2 regions of the Tropicibacter sp. S64 genome follow, and region 2 is predicted to be linked to the other one. Evidence: riboswitches for the same ligand, from Rfam matches in the RefSeq annotation. Region 2 holds a riboswitch; the other holds the start of a gene.
What was found. Region 2 has a riboswitch for cobalamin ahead of ACP159_RS07005 (hypothetical protein). Riboswitches for the same ligand answer to the same signal wherever they lie in the genome.
Positions count from the first base shown of each region.

Region 1: it holds a riboswitch for cobalamin, as region 2 does, so the genes downstream of both, ACP159_RS17320 (CbtB domain-containing protein) here and ACP159_RS07005 (hypothetical protein) in region 2, are expected to answer to the same signal.

Region 1 covers NZ_JBNAGK010000011.1:21,861-25,248, reverse strand. Annotated here, with positions in the region: gene ACP159_RS17335 (cytochrome c-type biogenesis protein) at 1-319, shown strand, start outside; gene ccmI (c-type cytochrome biogenesis protein CcmI) at 316-1,452, shown strand; gene ACP159_RS17325 (histidine phosphatase family protein) at 1,453-1,995, opposite strand; cobalamin riboswitch at 2,031-2,162, shown strand; gene ACP159_RS17320 (CbtB domain-containing protein) at 2,185-2,397, shown strand; gene ACP159_RS17315 (CbtA family protein) at 2,407-3,117, shown strand; gene ACP159_RS17310 (class I SAM-dependent methyltransferase) at 3,341-3,388, opposite strand, start outside.
Region 2 covers NZ_JBNAGK010000003.1:270,007-273,394, reverse strand. Annotated here, with positions in the region: gene ACP159_RS07020 (DUF2306 domain-containing protein) at 1-375, opposite strand, end outside; gene ACP159_RS07015 (LytTR family DNA-binding domain-containing protein) at 469-1,239, shown strand; gene lipB (lipoyl(octanoyl) transferase LipB) at 1,244-1,921, shown strand; gene ACP159_RS07005 (hypothetical protein) at 2,040-2,342, opposite strand; cobalamin riboswitch at 2,488-2,660, opposite strand; gene ACP159_RS07000 (hypothetical protein) at 2,723-2,932, opposite strand; gene ctaD (cytochrome c oxidase subunit I) at 3,254-3,388, shown strand, end outside.

The DNA.
Region 1 (3,388 bases), on a different contig from region 2:
CGACAGTTCCAACGCCGGGGTGGCGCGGGATTTGCGGCTGCTCGTACGTGAACGGCTGACCGCGGGCGACAGCAATGCGGAAGTGGTCGACTACATCCACGCGCGCTACGGAGATTTCGTCCTGTTGAAACCGCCGTTCACACGTCGGACCGTGGTGCTTTGGCTTGCGCCGCTGGTCCTGATTTTTGCAGCGGTGCTGACCGGGGGGCTCAGTCTTTCGCGGGCCCGACGCCGACGCACCGACGCGGCGCTCGATCCCGAAGACGAGGCGCGCATTGCAGCGGCCATGGACCGATACAAACAGGGAGGATCGGAATGATCTGGGGTATTTTCGCCATCATGGCGATTGCTGGTCTGACCATCGCGCTGTTTCCGATGCGCCGGGCAGGCATGGCACCGGTCTTGCGCGCCGACGCCGTGCCGGCGGTTCTGGTCGACCAGCTCGAAGAAATCGACCGCGACATGGCGCGGGGGCTGGTCTCTGCACCCGAAGCAGAGGCCGCAAGGCAGGAAATCCGCCGCCGCATGGCGCAGGTGCTGCGGCGCGCTGATCGGCAGACCGTCACGACGACAGGCGGGCGCGGCGCGCTGATCCTCGCGGCGGTGTTTGTCCCGGTCATGGCCTTTGGCTACTATTCGTTCGCCGGTGCGCCCGACGTGCCGGCTGTGGCCTTCGCCGACCGCGCCGACGAGCGCGCCGACACGCGACGGATCGCCGATTTGGCTGGGCAATTGCGCGAAAGGCTGAGGGCCGATCCCGACGGCGGCCCGACCGATGGCTGGATGTTGTTGGGCCAGACCTATGCGCGCATGGGACAATTCGACGAAGCCGTTACCGCCTTCCGGACGGCCTCTGGCCGTGACGACGCGGTTTCGGCGACATGGTCGATGCTGGCCGAGGCGATGATCCGGGCCAATGACGGAACCGTCACGCCGGACGCGGTGACCGCTTTGAACAGGGCGCTGACGCTGGACCTCTCGAACCCGGCGGCGGCGTTCTACCTTGCGATCGCGGACGCGCAGGCAGGAGAGGTCGGGGCAGCTCATGACCGCCTGACGGCGCGACTGGCCGAGACGCCGGGCTACCAGCCCTGGATGGACACCTATATTGCGCAGGCGAATGCATTCGCACAAACACTCGGCCGGGCGCCCATCGCGTCGCGTGCGCCTGTTGCCCGCAGCCCCAGTGCCGCCGATGTCGCCGCCGCACAGGAGATGAGCGAAGGCGACAGGGCGGTTTTCATACGGTCCATGGTGGATCGTCTGGCGACGCGGCTTGAGGATGAACCGGATGACGTGAACGGATGGCTCAGGCTGGCGAATGCCTATGGCGTGCTCCAAGAGATGGACAAGGCGCGGGACGCTTACCTTCGCGCGGATGCGCTGTTGCCCGAGGGCGATGCGCGCAAGGCAGAGGTCAGGGCAAGCATCGCACGTCTGGAAAACCCGTGATCAGTCCGGGTTACCGGGCCGCCATGTCCATCGTTGACCGTCGTGTACCAGGTGGATCGGGGCGAGAGGATGGATATCCAGCCGGAACCCGGCAATAGGCGGCAGGTCCAGCGCGCTGACAATGACTCCGCGCAGCACGGGCGGGGCCGCCAGAGCCACCACACGATCTGCCGACGAGGCCGCCATCTGGTCCAGCCAGGGTCGTACGGTCGCGCAGAGGTCTGTCAGGGAGGTACCCCCGCCGGGGCGAGCTTCGGGGTCACGGGTCCACAGTGACAGTGCCTCGGGATCGGTGGCGGCGACTTCGTCCAGGGTCATGTCTGTCCAGTGCCCGAAATCCTGCGCGCCGAGCGCCGCGCAGTCGTTTGGCTGCAATCCAAGCTCCAAGGCCAAGACACCGGTCCCTGGCGCGGTCTGGCAAGCACTGCCCCCAAGCCGGCCAGAGAGGGTACGTGCCCGCTGTACCTGCGCAGCGCTCATATCCGCGGCAAGGCGAAAGGGGTGATGCGCAGACATGGGCGCGGCAACGAGGATCAGGCGCATGGGGGGCTTTCGTACAGGCGAGGCAAGAAAATGTTGGCAGCTCGAGGCATTCTGGCCTATCGATCAGACACAGGGGAATACGGAAGCCGGTGAAAATCCGGCACGGTCGCGCCACTGTGATCGCGCAAGCGTAAGTCAGACACGGATCCCTGGAAAATACTCATGACGCGTCATCAGAAGGAGTACCAAATGACTGTCGCAACCCGTCCCGCCGTTTCGAGCGATCTTCCCGCCATCCCTATGCGGGACATTGCCCCTTGGGCGATCCTGGCCGCGCTGCTGGCTGTCCTGCTGGTCTATTTCGTTGGTGCAGAGCAGGGCGCATGGTCTGTTTTCGCCGGGACCGACGTGCACGAATTCGTGCACGATGCGCGCCACCTTCTTGGCTTTCCCTGCCACTAAGTTACAGCGATGACTCGTCTTCTTGTGCTCGGCCTTCTGGCCGGGCTGTTGGCGTCCGTGGTGACGTTCGGCGTGGCGCGACTTGTCGGTGAACCTGCGCTGGACGCGGCCATCGCGATGGAAACCACCGACAGCCACACACACGCGACAGATACGCCGGATCTTTCCGATACCGGCGGCATGTCGCGCCATTTGCAGGCTGGTCCTGGATTGTTCGTCGGTCTCGCCGCCGTGGGCGTGGCCCTGGGCGGGATCCTGGCAATCAGCTTTGCCGTGGCGCGGGGGCGGATCCTGCATGGATCGACACGGGCCACGGTGGCCTGGATCACGGCGTTGGGCTTTGCCGCGGTGATCGTCGTTCCCATGCTGAAGTTTCCGGGAAATCCGCCAGCAGTTGGCAACCCCGAAACGATCGGGGCGCGCACCCTGGCCTATTTCGCCTTTCTGGCGCTGTCGTTGGCAACCCTCGGGCCGGCTGTCTCGGCGGTGAAAGGGATCGCTTCGCGACGACGCAAGATGCTGATCGGGGCGGGGATCTACGCAGGGGTCATGTCCGGGGCAGCGATCCTGTTGCCCTCGTTCCACGAGGTGGACCCGGCCTTTCCGCGCGATCTGCTCTGGCAGTTCCGGGCATCGACATTGGCGGTGCAGGCAACGCTGTGGGCCAGCACGGGGATCGCCTTTGGCTGGCTGGTCGAACGGTTCGGCCAATCCATTTGACGGGAGGTGTACAGATATCGGCACGGTGACGTTCAGAAAGTAACCTTCACGTTCGGTGCTTGCGGCGGAATTCCGGCGCGACCAAAGCGTTGCCAGATCAGCGAGTTGTTTCCCGATGTCAGGGCCGCAACTGGCCGTCCGCACGCGCGACTGGCCAAGACGCGTGGTTTGCGCGCAAGGCAGAGGTTCAGGCAATACTGGCGCAACTCGGGGGAGACTGAGGTCAGCCGACCCGACGGATCAGGCTAAATTGAAAAGCTTGCTCCGCGCC
Region 2 (3,388 bases):
GACCAGCCGCCCCGGCAGAAAGGTCAGCAGACCCGCAGCGCACAGCGCCCGCCAGAACAGCGCGATCATGGTCTGCCGATGAGCCTCGGCGCGGCCCTGCACGGCATGGCGTACGCCCGTCCAGAGCGACACCAGCACCAGGATCGAAAGGAGGTGAATCGGGCTGAACGGTCCGATCACGCGAAAACCCTGAATCGCGAAGGACGACAGAGCCAGGATGGCCATGGCCAGCACCCAGATGTACCCGAGCGTGCGGTGCAGGCGGTCGCGTCGCCTGCGGTAGAGCGCGACAGGACCGACGGTCAGCGCGACGACGGCGGCCAGCGCATGGATCTGGGTCGCAAGCGGGGCGGCAAGAAGCGGGTCGAGGGACATGGCGTGTTTCCTTGTCTGGGCGGATTTGCCCCTGCCTAGACAAGGCCCCCCGCCCCATGCCATTCGGATTGCGTGAAACCGAGGGCATTTCGCGTGAGTGACAGGCAACCGCAATCCACGCTTCGCGAATGGCGGGCGCACATGGGGCAGCCCGTGACGCTGGCGGCGCTTGCGGCGGTGGGAGTCGTGCTCGGGCTGGCGGGGCCATTCGGCACGGAGCGGCTGCTGGACCTGCTGCCCCGCACGGCCTACTGGCTGTGGATCGTGGCGGCGACCTATGGCGCGGGGGCGCTGGTGAGCGCCGTCTTGCGGGCGCGGCTTGCCGCCTGGCCGGTCTGGCGGAGCGTGTTGGCGGAGGGCATCGCCTCCGGCCTCGTGATCGCGCTTCTGGTGCTGGCCAGCAACGCCCTTGTTTTTGGCTGGATTCCAACCGGGGCGGAGCTGCCGGAGTTCCTCGCCACGCTCCTTGTCATCACGATCATCGTCAACGCCGGGCTGCACCATCTCGCGTCGCAACGCCCCAAGGACGACCCACCGCCCCAGACACCACCCGCCATCCTGGAGCGTCTGCCGCTGGACAAACGCGGGCCGCTGGTGGCGCTTTCGGTGGAAGACCATTATGTCCGGGTGCGGACGGTCAAGGCCGAGGTGTTGCTGCTCATGCGCCTGTCCGACGCCATGCGCGAGACCGGCGACGTGGCCGGCGGGCAGGTGCATCGCTCGCATTGGGTCGCCTGGGGACAGGTGACCGCGGCGCGGCGCGAGGGGGATCGGGCGATCCTGTCGATGACATGGGGCGGCGAGATCCCGGTGAGCCGGGCCAATGTGGCGAAGATCAGGGAGGCGGGGCTGCTGCCCCGATAGGCCGATGGTGGACTGGAAGATCAGCGACGGGCTGACGGATTACGACACGGCGCTGGCCTTCATGGAAGCGCGCGCCGAGGCAATTGCGAAGGGCGAGGCGGAGGAATGCGTCTGGCTGCTGGAGCATCCGCCCCTCTACACCGCCGGGACCAGCGCGAAGCGTGAAGACCTGCGCGAGCCGGACCGCTTTCCGGTCCATGAGACCCGGCGCGGCGGACAGTATACTTACCACGGCCCCGGCCAGCGCGTCGTCTATGTCATGCTCGACCTGAACCGGCGCGGGCGGGACGTGCGCTGCTTCGTGCGCGATCTCGAAGCCTGGGTGATCGCGACCCTGGGCGAGTTTGGCCTGACGGGGCATATCCGCGACGGGCGTGTCGGCGTTTGGATCGAACGGCCGGACCGGCCCCTGACGCCGTCCGGCCTGCAAGCCGAGGACAAGATCGCCGCCATCGGCATCCGCCTGCGCCGCTGGGTGAGCTTTCACGGGATTTCGATCAACGTGGAACCGGACCTGACGCATTTCGACGGAATCGTGCCCTGCGGGATCACCGAGTACGGCGTGACCTCGCTGGTCGATCTCGGGCTGCCGGTCGGCATGGATGATCTCGACGTGGCGCTCAGGCGGCAGTTCGATCTGGTCATGGAAACCCGGGCCGCCGCGTGCGGGCGCGCCGGGTGAAAACATTCCGGTGAAAGTTTCGGCCGGGGCTTCGCCCCATCGCCCATTGGGCGAGTCCCCGGGTATTCGAGGACCGAAGCAGCCCCGGGCGCGGCCTGTTTCGGCCTTGGATGCCGGCCTAGATGGACATCCGGCGCGTGCGGGCGCCGCCGCGTCGTTTCGCCTTGGGCAGGGCGAGGGTCAGAGGTTTCAGCGGATACTTCAGCGAGTCGCGGAGCAGCCGGCAGAAGACGGCGATGGCCGGGTCGGATTCGATGAAATCCAGGGCGGCAAGATAGGCGCGCACCGCCTCGTATTCGTAGTCGGCCTCGGCCGGGAGCGCCCCGAGCCATTGCATGTAGCCCATCTGACCCAGTTCGCGGGCCCGGTCCGTGGAGATGCCCTGGGCCATGAGCCCGTTGAGAGTTCTTGCGATCAGCATTGCGCCCTCCGCGCGATGTCTTGGACGGAGAGCTGGGACAGGGTGTCGCACACGGGTTGGCCGCGCCGGTTACCTCCTGCCCGAGGCACCCCGCCCGGGTTGCGTTGCCGCCCCTTGCGGAGCGTGTCCCGCCGGATGGCGGGGCGACAGCAGGTTTCCTGACTCGCGGCTCTGCGCGGTGCGTCCCTTCCCGGCCCGAGAGCCAGTGGTTTCGACGCATCGCTTGCCGCTTACAGTTGCGGGGGCAGTCCCGGCCTTGGACCTTCTGGTCCGCACCGGAGTTCCCTTTTCAGACCACGCCGAAGCGCGGTCACTGTCTGGAGGGAGTGTGCCAGAGCTGCGCGACCGCCGCAAGGTGCTAGGCGTCGCCGGTGGTCGGTTCAGCGCCGGGCGCGGGCACCGAACACATGGAAGAGGATCGTCTCGCGGGACAGGCCATGCGCCGCAAGCTCTTGGTCGGACAGCGCTTTGAGCCGCGCGACCTCGTCCGAGAGCGCCCGGCTGCGGCGATCGAACGGGGTTTCGAACAGCCGCGCGAGACGGGCGGAAAGCGTCGGACGCGGGGTGAGGCTGGTGTCGAGCAGGGCCATGGTCAGGGTTCCGGTTCAGGCGTTTCGGGCAGATGCCGGGACTGTGCCGGATCCTGTCCCGCCGGGGCAGTCCGGAAAGCCTGACCAAAGCCCGGTTCGAGGGTCCGGAATACCCGACCGGCGCGCGGATTCGCCCCGTTTTGCCGACGGAATGCCCCTGCGACATCGCTTCAAGGGGGTGCGACAATGTTATTTGATCTGCGTCAAATTCCTCCATTGCCCGCCCCTGCCTCACATTCTAAAACGCGAAAGGGAGACGCATGCGACGGGGGATTCCCCCCGGCGGGCTGCGTTTATCGAGAGATTATCAGGAGGCACACAATGGCAGACGCCGCCATTCACGGCCACGACCACCACGACGACCGCGGGTTCTTCACCCGCTGGTTCATGTCGACGAACCACAAGGACATCGGGATTCTGTACCTGATCGTCTCGGCGTTCGCAGGTCTCGTGTCC